2 regions of the Bradyrhizobium sp. 155 genome follow, and region 2 is predicted to be linked to the other one. Evidence: predicted binding sites of a transcription regulator. Region 2 holds the regulator's gene; the other holds the start of a gene.
What was found. The regulator LexA, encoded in region 2, represses DNA repair genes until DNA is damaged. The targets are predictions, from matches to a motif close to TGTTCNNNNTGTGTTCNG.
Positions count from the first base shown of each region.

Region 1: IVA93_RS19610 (DUF3072 domain-containing protein) is a predicted target of LexA. The motif match lies at 2,560-2,577, and genes of this name have one in related genera.

Region 1 is NZ_CP064704.1:4,013,960-4,019,326, reverse strand. Features, by position in the region: gene IVA93_RS19630 (VOC family protein) at 1-283, opposite strand, end outside; gene IVA93_RS19625 (VOC family protein) at 512-910, opposite strand; gene IVA93_RS19620 (hypothetical protein) at 1,157-1,399, shown strand; gene IVA93_RS19615 (hypothetical protein) at 1,405-1,674, shown strand; gene IVA93_RS19610 (DUF3072 domain-containing protein) at 2,303-2,518, opposite strand; gene IVA93_RS19605 (hypothetical protein) at 2,679-2,894, shown strand; gene IVA93_RS19600 (hypothetical protein) at 3,063-3,443, shown strand; gene IVA93_RS19595 (hypothetical protein) at 3,466-3,975, opposite strand; gene IVA93_RS19590 (hypothetical protein) at 4,196-4,372, opposite strand; gene IVA93_RS19585 (hypothetical protein) at 4,542-4,814, opposite strand; gene IVA93_RS19580 (hypothetical protein) at 4,990-5,292, opposite strand.
Region 2 is NZ_CP064704.1:3,638,970-3,644,336, forward strand. Features, by position in the region: gene IVA93_RS17725 (nuclear transport factor 2 family protein) at 1-48, shown strand, start outside; gene IVA93_RS17730 (DUF2171 domain-containing protein) at 133-366, shown strand; partial or broken gene IVA93_RS17735 (ComEC/Rec2 family competence protein) at 462-2,725, shown strand; gene IVA93_RS17740 (hypothetical protein) at 2,864-3,298, opposite strand; gene lexA (transcriptional repressor LexA) at 3,792-4,493, opposite strand; gene IVA93_RS17750 (molybdopterin molybdotransferase MoeA) at 4,670-5,367, opposite strand, start outside.

The DNA.
Region 1 (5,367 bases), 370 kb from region 2:
TCGCGTAGATGTCGTCGACTTCATAGGCGAGATGGCCGAAGAAGCGATCCTCGCCGTATTTTTCCTCGTCCCAATTCCAGGTGAGCTCGACCAGCGGCGCGCCGCGCGTCTGCGGCTGCTTCTTCAGCGCCTCGAGATCGTCCGACGAGCACAGGAACACCAGCGTGAAACGCCCCTTGTCGTTCTCGATCCGCCGAACCTCCTTCAGCCCCAGCGCATCCTGGTAAAACTTCAGCGCGACATCGAGATTGCGCACGCGCAGCATGGTGTGGAGGTATCGCATGGTTGTTGCTCCCTGGGTGGATGGAGGGTTTTTGGTTCGGCCGAGCCGAAGGGAGTAGGAGATAGCAGGAAAATCCGGGGAGGGGCAGGGGGCGGGTGCACATGTGCATGAGGGTGAAGCCGGCTGATGAAGTAAATCAGCCGGCGAAATTTCAATGCACTCTCACCGAAAATCCAGTGCCGCACACGCGCCATTGGCTGTGTGTGCGGGGCGGTCTGCTGCCGCGACCTATTGCGCCGCGAGGCGGTGTCCGGCCTGCTCGATCGGCGGCATGAAGAGCGATACCGCCGTGCCTTCGGGGTCGCGAAACTGGAACGTCCTGTTGCCCCATGGCATCGTTTTCAACTCGTGCACCAGCGTAACCTTGTCTTTCAGGCGCTGATAATCCGCATCGATGTCTTCAACCTGAAACTCGATCACGGCGGTGCGGTTCGCGCCGGGCTCGGCACTGTTTTCTTTCCAGAGCGTGACCGTCTCGGCTGCGCCGATTGCGAGGTTGGCGCCCGGCGTCACGATCTTGGCGAACACCGGCGCGAGCCATTCGGCGGAACATCCGGTCACCATTTCGTAGAACGAAACCATGATTTTGATGTCAGTAGCGATCAGGCGAGTGGAGGCGAACTTCATGGCATGTCCTTTGGTTGACCGCAGATTTGAGCGGCATCGCGGGGCTCGTCGCACACCGCTGCTGCCACCCTGATGTCAGCAGTCACGATGCCGCGCCGAGCGCGCCGTGAATGGCGATGGCATTGCTCAAGCGCTAGAAAACGAGCCCTTCACGAAGCCCCACAGCGCTAACCGGGTCCTCAGAACGTGACGCAAATCGCAGAACTGGGCCACCTCACTCACGGGGGACACGGGGTTGTTTAGCCGTTGGCAGATGAACTCCCCGCGGAACTGACGCGACTAACCGCTATGGCCAATATTCTAGGCGAGCTTCTGTTTGCACTTATCCGCTCGATTGTTGCCGGATGGGCGTATGCGCTCTGGGTCAAACTGGCGACATGGCTCGAGCCGAAAATTCAACGGCGTTGGGTGAAGATTGCCGTAGGAGGCCTCCTCGGCCTGGCAGCCTTTTTTATGATTCCGATCGTGATGGCGCTGTTGGGCCTTTGAAGACAATGAAATCCGTTCTCACCGTCGCACTGGCAATCGGGGCCCTCGTCTCGACGGTGCTGCTCGTCATGGAGCAGCTAACCGACTACTCCACCCCTGTGATGGCATGGGAGATGCCGGGTATATCCGCAGCTTACCTTTTCTGGGGAGCTGTCGGCAGTTCCGTTTTCTTGGGCGTCGCCATCACTTGGGCCGTGAACGCCATCGTTTACGGGGCGCCCGCTTTCGTTGTCCTTACAGTCATCAAGCTGGCAATCCGCGATCTGCCGAAGTGACAGAACTGAGCTCGGCGCGGAGCCGATGCTCAGCGCGCTCAAGAAAATGAGCGGCAGCAGGTCATGCAAGGCGCCTGACGCGCCTTGCATGATCGTCTGAAATTTCGCCTGCCGGCGAGCGGCCGGACGGCCGACATCATGAACCACGACGGAGTTCGAGGCGACGAATGCCCGTAAACGAAGGTCTCTCGTCGTGAAATGGTTTAGACGATACGCAGTTGGCTGCCTGATCGCGGTGCTCCTGTTCTCGGGCCGAGACAGTTACAAACGGCCCGGCGAAGACATGCGCTACGGGGCCATCCTTATGGTAGCCGCCGGTTGGCCTGTTGTTGCCGCGATTGTCGTGGGAAGCACCATCGGTGACATCGTACATGACGTGAAGCAAGGCAAAGCAGGATGAGTGCCCGGCTCGCAAAGCGACAGGCCGCGATCCCGGCATTGAAGTTGTGGAATCGACATTGCGGGATCGTGCGCTCAATCGACGCTGTCTGTGCCCGACGAAATGCAGCGCGCTCAACGTTTGTGAATGCAGCGTTGGCCGAACGCCTGCAACCTTCCCGCGACACTTCTGATCATCGGTGAGTCATGTTCTTCCGTCTCGCAGGGGCGGGGCGTACATGCCCGCTGTCTACTTCTCGAGCCCGGCCTTTTGCCGCATCGTGTCGATCAGCTCTGACGCCTCTGCCTTGGTCAGATCCTTCTTGGGGAGGGGCTTGTGCGCCTGCTCGGCGAGGGTCTTGAGGTAGGATTCCTGGGCGCCGGTCATCGGGTCGTCGCCGGAAACCCAATCCTTCGGATCCTTTTGTGTGTTGTCCCCGGTGTTGTCAGCTGTCTTGTCAGCCATCGCGATCTCTCCTTTTCCACCTAACGTCGGCGCGCGCTTGTCGTTCCTCATTTGTTCGTCAGTCGAAAACGTGCGGAAATTGAACGTCTCGAGATCTGCCATGAAGAACCGACCTACTGGCCAGCGCGGAACAAGCGCTCCCGCCAAGCGTAGGTTCTGCATGAGCGAGAACCTGTCCCATCTCATCGAACATTCCGTGCAGATCGCCTGGGATTATCTGGAGCGCACCGGACAAGTCAGCGACGCGCCGTTCACCAGCCGCTTTCTCTCGGCCGCCGTCGAAGAGATGGTCCGCAAGGGCGAGCACAGACGCCTCATGCTGGCCAACCGGGCCATCACGGCGTTCGAGCGGCTTTCCAATAGGCAAGCTGCATAGATCGGTCCCCGGCCTTCGGTCGTCACTGCGCGGCGGTCCTGCAGTTCTCCGAGTGCAATTTGTTGAACCCCGGCGAAGCCCGGCGCGACCAACCGCCATGCTGCAAAGCCTGCTCGGCATCGGAATTGGCTTCGCGGCCTATGTGCTGAGACACCAAAGAGGAAAGTCGTGAAGGCGATCACACTGCTCGCGGTGGCGGCCATGCTGCTGGTGGAAATCTTCGGGTCGAAGGCGAGCGTCGGCGGCTCGATGAGCTTCATGCTGGTCTTTGTGCTCGTGATGCTGGCTGTCGCGATCTACGAGGCTTGGTCGAACGAGCGCGGCGCGATCGGATGGATCGTCAACCTGCTCGCTTCGGCGGTTGGCGGGCTGGTTGCGGTTGCCCTGATCGGGATGGCCGTGGAGGCGATGCTGCCATACCTTCACCTCGAAGGTTCGCTCGCGTCCTCGCAACATCCCCTGAAATACGTCCTAGTCGCAGCCATTGCGATCTGCATGGTGCTGGGATCATGGCTGCCGCTGTTGGCCGTCAACCGGTTTCGTCACTGAAGGGCACCCGGCGTCGCGCTCCCTAGCGCTTTGCTTCCTGCTTGCCACGCCTGATTTCCTCAGCCTCGTCCACCAGCTTCAAGGCGGCGCCGTCGTAGCTCAGCTTGAGCCCACGGCCGACAGTCCATATCCATCCGTCCCGGGAGTCCCTGGTTGGCTGGGCGTTGAACTGGTCGGAGATCGATTTGACGGCAGCGTCTTGGGGACCCGGATTGTTCAACTCCGCAATGACGCGCCAGATGCGATGTTTGGGATCAGGATTCCCAGGGTCAACGTCGTCGGCAAAGATCGTGACCTTGGCGCCGTCGACTGCGCACTCCAGGACGTAGGAATCGCGAATCTGACGGCAGCGGTAGCGACGTTGCGTGACGAGCTTGTTGGTTTCGTCGAATGTCATCCCTGGCGAAAAGCCGAGGATGTCGGACTTCTTCACGAGTGCCATAGACGCAGGCTTTAGAAAGCCGGGCTGTACCGCCACGAGAACGGCGGCAACAACAACGATCAAGCCGGCGACAACAATGGCAATCTTCATCAGCCCCTCACAAGAAACGTTCGACCATACAACAGCCGGAGCGTTCTACCAGCCATCGCCCTGCATGCTTCGAGCCTCCGGCTATTTTTGTAGGACTGCACCTTCGGAGGATCACAGCTTCGGAAGATCGCATGGGCACGTATCGGCTGGTCATGAACGTGAAAAACCGCCCCTGACATGACCAGGGGCGGCTTTCACCAAACGGGGTTTCGAACGCGATCTAGTGACCGGTGCCCGGCTTCGTCGTCTTCGGCGGCTTGCCGTCTTCGATCCGGCCTTCGTTGCGCAAGTCGCGACCTTCCTGGGCCTTCTTCTGGCTCTCGGGGGACTTGCCGTGTTCGTTCATCTCTTCTTTGATGAATCCGGCGCCTTCCTTCACTTTACCTTCAACGCTCATGACGATCTCCTTGCTGGAGATGGGGCAACTCGCGGCAAGACCTGACCGTTCCGGTGCGCGCACGATTGTGAGGAGTGCATTCGACAGGTTCCAAAGACCCTTCTCATGAAATGGCCGCGCCGCTTGTGGAAGCGACGCGGCCGGGAAGCGAGCCGTACAGGAAACCGGCTTACTTCTTGTTGCTGCGGGTCTTGGTACCGCCCTGGTCGCTGCCCGGGCCGGAGCCGCCCTGGCCGGAGGCGTCGGGCCTCACCATTTCGCCCTTGCTCATGCCGTCATGGCTCACGCCGGTCGTGCCGCTGCTCATCGTGCCCTTGTCCGTGTTGGTCATGCCGGGCTTCTGCATGTTGTCGGACTGCGCGGCGGGGCCGGTCTGGGTCTGGGCCAAGGCAGAGCCGCACATGAGGCCGAGGGCGGCGGTCGCAATGACGAGCTTCTTCATCTCAAACTCCTGGTTGGTTGTGTGGGCCAACGGGAGCGCAGAAACCGTGTTCCTAAAACAAGGCGTTCTGGAGTGCAAAAATTCTCGTCTGCAACGAGGCGTTGTCGGTTCTGCTTGAATCAGAACTGCTCCAGATTGTTGTGACGCGTTTTCGTCCCGCGAATTTGAAAACGCTCTAAGCCGCAAGCCGCTGATCGGCCGGGCCCGTCAGGTGCTTGAGCACTTCCGCGTGCTCCAGGTCGGGAACCGCAATGGCTGTGTGGCTGTAGCTCGTATTGGTTCGTGAGTTTGCAATCCTGTCCAGGATCTCGCCGCCCTTGATGACGTGGAGACCCATGCCCTCTCCCGACGGGAAGATCGCGAGCACCACGTCATAGGCTGTGATGACGGCGCGAAGCGCTTCGGCCTTGTCTTCGGCAATGTCGACGAACACGCGAACATCGGCCGCGAGTTCACGCAGCTCGTTAAAATCCAGCACTGTGGGGTACTCCAACGCAACGATACTAAGAGGAGCTTGGAGGCGTTAGGTTACCGAAGTCTCAACGGCGCATGC
Region 2 (5,367 bases):
TGGAAGATCGTCAATCACCATGCTTCGTCGCAGGCGCCGCTGATCTGACGAGCGGGCACACGGCTTCGTCATTCTCGTGAGAGAACGAACGTGCTCCCCGCGCGTTGGGGTGGGTCCAACAAGGAACCCACCATGCAGAACATCGCAGAGCATATGGAAGTGATCGGCGCCGACGGCGTCCACATCGGCACCGTCGACAAGGTCGAAGGCAATCGCATCAAGCTGACCAAGAAGGACAGCGGCGAGGGCAGCCACAAGGGCCATCATCACTTCATCGACAAGGGCCTCGTCGCCGATATCGAGGGCAACAAGGTCAGGCTGTCGGCCAAGGCGGATGTGGCCGTGACGATGGAAGAGGAAAAGTAGCGGCCGCGCCCCTTCGTTCCTGATCCGTACCGCTATCCGCCCACCTGCACGTTCCGGTAGCTTCTGGCTTCGTTGCGTATCATCGAGTGCAGGGAATGGCGGAGCCGGGCCGGTCGGTACGATCGCAGGGGATCGCGGGGACGTGGCCCGCGGGCCGCGCCGCGTCCGCGGGCGGCCTCGCGCCTCCAGGCCTCGACCTCTGGACATCGCTGGCCGAGACCCTCCGCGCCTGGCTGCGCGCCGAGGCGGGCGCCGGGCGGCTGTTGCCGTGGGTGCCCGTCGCGTTTGGCTGCGGCATCGCGCTTTATTTCTCTGCCGATCATGAGCCGGTGCTGTGGGTCGTTGCCACGACCGCCATCGCGCTCTGTTGCGGCGGAGCCGGCTGTTCGCCCCGGCCATCATGATCGCGGCGGTCGCGGCCGGCTTTGCCGTCGCAACCTGGAAGACGGCGCGCATCGCCCACCCGGTGCTGGCAAGGGCGCTCTATTCGGTGTCGTTGTCGGGCTTCGTCGAGGCTCGCGACATCCGCGAGCGTACCGATCGTTTCGTGCTGCGCGTCACGGCGATGGAGGCGCAGCGCAGCGACGTCAGGCTCGAGCGCGTGCGCCTGTCGGTCCGCAAGGGCACCGCGCCGGAGGTCGGTAGCTTCGTTCAGCTGAAGGCACGGCTGATGCCGCCACTCGCGCCGGTGCGGCCCGGCAGCTACGACTTTTCGCGTGACATGTTCTTCCAGGGCATCGGCGCCTCCGGCTTCGCGATGGGCGCCATCACGGTGGCGTCGCCGCCTGAGACCGGCGGCTTACGGCTGCGTTACGCGGCCTTCATGCAAGGCCTGCGCGATGCGATCGATGCCCGCATCCGGGCGACGCTCGACGGCGACAATCGGGCGATCGCGACCGCGCTGCTCACCGGGCGGCGCGATGCGATCACCACGCCCGTCAACGATGCGATGTTCATCTCCGGCCTCGGCCACGTGCTCTCGATCTCCGGTTATCACATGGCCGTCGTTGCCGGCGTCGTGTTCTTCGCGGTGCGCGCGCTGCTCGCTCTGATCCCCGGATTGGCGGCCGGCTTCGCCATCAAGAAATGGTCGGCCGCCGCCGCGCTGGTCGCCGCTGCGTTCTACCTGCTGCTGTCGGGCGCGGAGGTCGCCACGCAAAGGTCGTTCTTCATGACGGCGGTGGTGCTGATCGCGGTGATGGTCGATCGCCGCGCCATCACCTTCCGCACGCTTGCTGTGGCTGCGCTGATCGTGCTGGCGGTCGCGCCGGAAGCGCTGGTGCATCCGAGTTTTCAGATGTCGTTTGCGGCAACGCTCGGCTTGGTCGCACTGGTGCAGATCGGCATGCCCAATTTGTTTGCCTCGCCGGACAATTCGGCGACTGCGCGCATTGCGATGTGGGGTGGGCGCGAGATTGCGATGCTGTTCATGGCTTCGCTGATTGCGGGACTTGCGACGACGCCCTATGCCGCCTTTCATTTCCACCGTGTCACGCCGTTCGGCGTGCTCGCCAATCTCGGCGCGATGCCGGTGGTCTCTGCGCTGGTGATGCCGGCGGGGCTGTTGGGGCTGCTTGCTGCGCCGTTCGGGCTGGACAGCGTGTTCTGGTGGCTGATGGGGATTGGCATCGAGTGGATGGTCGCGGTCTCGCGCTGGGTCGCGGCCTTGCCGGGCGCGGTGGGCCGCATCCCGGCGTTCGGGATCGCGCCGCTGATCGCGGCGAGCCTGGGAATCATTGTGCTCGGCTTGTTGCGCACGCCGCTGCGCTGGTCCGGCGCCCTGGTGCTGCTGGCAGCGATCCTCTGGGGACTGTCGGCGCGGCAGCCCGACATCCTGATTGCCGGGGATGGCGCCAGCGTCGCGGTGCGGGGCAGGGACGGATATCTGCACCTGATCAGGACGAACAAGGACAGCTTTCTGCTCAAGGAATGGCTCGCTGCCGACGCCGATCCGCGCGATGCGGGCAGAGCCTCGCTTGCCGATGGCGTGTCCTGCGACGAATCCGGCTGCGTGACGCCACTGGCCGACGGGAGGCTGGTCGCGCTGGCACTGCGCGTCGACGCTCTCGCGGACGATTGCAGTCGGGCCGCGCTGGTGGTGACGACTCGTCCCGCACCGCCTGATTGCGCGGCGATGGTGGTCGATCGGCAGCGGCTCGCCAGCCAGAGCGCGCTGGCGCTGACGCAGCGTGGTGACGGTTTTGTGGTTCAGGCAGTGAGGGCGAGAGGCACGAGCCGCCCCTGGTTGCCGGCCGGCGCCGGCGAGGGTGATTTCGACGGCAGCCTCGCGCCAAAGTCGACCGCGCCTCGCATCAAGGACGCAACGCCGGCGGACACCGACCTGCAAGCCGACGATTGATCTGATGGTGCGGAGCAACGCAGTGGTTCGGTGCGTCCGTTCGGATTAGCGGGGTGCAAACCACACCATCTCGCCGGCCACGGCCGGCGATGGCGATTTAATCCTGACCTCCGACTTCGTAGCCGGAGGGCGGCTCTGTCAGCCGATCGGCAGGTGCGTGACGGTCGGCTGCCTGTCGGCGGTGATCTGCGCCTTGTGCTCGCGCTCGGTGACCGACTGAGTCACCGGCAGTTGCAGCACCGTCGCGCGCTGGCCTTCGACGAGCTGCGTCACCAGCACGTATTTGCCGTCGGGGAATTCGATCGCATCATGATGGCGGTCGGGAACGTGCGGATCGATCTTGCCGAACTTGCCCACGCGGGAATTGATGGTGCGCGTCCAGATCCAGCGATTGTCGTAGCGGACGTCGTCGGCGAAGGCGAGCTCCGTCCCCGGCAGCAGGCAGACGGCAACAGACGGATCGGCTGCAGAGGCGAAGCCGCGCGTCGAGGTGCCGCGGAAGCTTGTCGTGACGATCGTCTCGCCGACTTCGGCGGGGCGCGACGCGACGGCATGTAGGCTGTAGTCACACATCGGGTGCTCCTCATGCTGGGATAGCAACCCGCGTCTCTTATCGAGGCGCAGGCCTCTATCAGAGTGGAAGCACGAACGCTCTGCTTGGTTGTGGGCAAATCTGCGGCTGGCTTCCGCAAGCCGCGATCACATTATCTTTCCCGAATTCAATAGGAACAAAGCTCGCCGCGATGCATTCGGGAGGCGCGTACGCGAACATTGCCAACTTGGCTGCAACGGCCGAACTTGACCGCTGGTCGCTGTTTCCTCGAACAACCGAGCCGCGAAGCGGTGCTGCTTGAAGCGGTGCTGCTTCGTCGGCGTGGCGAGGAGCCAGCGTTGGAGGAGGGGCCGGATAGTCTGTGCAGAACCAGAAAGGCTATCCAGCCGGAGCGGACGATGATCCGCTCCAATCTCTGACCGGCGATGTCGATCGGAAGCGCGCGAGGCGCCAAGCACCTCCGGCATGAAGTGCTTCCGATATGAAGTACTGCCGATAGAAAGACTCCCGGTATCAGTACTTCCGGTAAAGCCCGATCAGCTTGCCCTGAATCTTCACCCGGTTGGGCGGCAGGATGCGGACCTCATAGGCCGCGTTGGCGGGCTCGAGCGCGATCGAGGCGCCGCGACGGCGGAAGCGCTTCAGCGTCGCTTCCTCGTCGTCGATCAGCGCCACCACGATGTCGCCGGTATCGGCGCTCTCGTTGCGCTGGATCAGGGCCATGTCGCCGTCGAGAATGCCGGCTTCGACCATCGAGTCGCCGCGCACTTCCAGCGCGTAATGCTCGCCCGAGCCGAGCATGTCAGGCGGTACGCTGATAGTATGGCTGCGGGTCTGCAACGCCTCGATCGGCGTGCCGGCCGCGATGCGGCCCATCACCGGCACCGCGACGGGACGTTCGCCCTCGTCAGCGGGCAGGCTCGCGCTCGCACGCACCTTGCCGAGATTGCCCTCGATGACGCTCGGCGTGAAGCCGCGGCGGCTGCCAGCGGCTGCCTGGAGCTCCGGCAGCTTGATGACTTCAATCGCACGGGCGCGGTTGGGCAGGCGTCGGATGAAGCCACGCTCCTCGAGCGCCGTGATCAGGCGATGGATGCCCGACTTCGAGCGCAGATCGAGCGCATCCTTCATCTCGTCGAAGGAGGGCGGCACGCCGCTTTCCTTCAGACGTTCACTGATGAACCGCAGAAGCTCGTATTGTTTGCGCGTTAACATCTCGACCAAAGTCCCCCGGTTGATGTCGTCCGATTCCGAGACGCTGAATTCGGCCATAAGCCGCTGCATGCTCGAAACAAATCATGAACAGACACTATATGTTCGATACATGTTCCGCAACTGCTTAATTTACCGTGAACAGAGCAAAGTGCGCGGAACGCGCGTTGCGGGGGCGCTCAGACGGGGAGCCGCAACACTTCGCAAGCCGTGCCGGCTTCGGCCTTCGGCGCGAATGGTGCGCGGACGAGAAGTACCTGTGCTGCAGCGAGATTCGCAAGCAGCGAAGAGTCCTGATGATTGACGGGAACAACGACGCGTGTGCCATCGTCACGCTCCTCAAGATGCGCGCGCAGATAGTCCTCGCGCTGGTCGTTGGCGCCGACGTCGCGGCCGAGCACGGCGCGTTCACGGCGATGGTGAATCACTGAACGGCCCGACAGGGCGCGAATCAGCGGCACCATGAACAGGAAAGCGCACACGTAGGACGATACGGGATTGCCCGGCAGGCCGATCACACCCATTGCGCCGAGTCGCCCGTGCATCATCGGCTTGCCTGGCCGCATCGCGATCTTCCAGAACGCCATCGCGATGCCTTCGTCCCGCAGTGCCTGCTGGACCAGATCGTGGTCGCCGACCGATGCGCCGCCGGTCGTGATCAGGACGTCGGCGCCGCTCTCGCGGGCGCGGCGGATGCCGGCGGTGGTGGCCTCGAGCGTGTCGGCGGCAATACCGAGGTCGATGGTCTCGGCGCCCTCGCTGCGGGCGAGCGCGTGCAGGGCGTAGCCGTTGGAATAGACGATCTGGCCGTGGCCGGGCGTGGTGCCCGGCATCACCAGCTCGTCGCCGGTGGCGAGAATCGCGACCTTCGGACGCC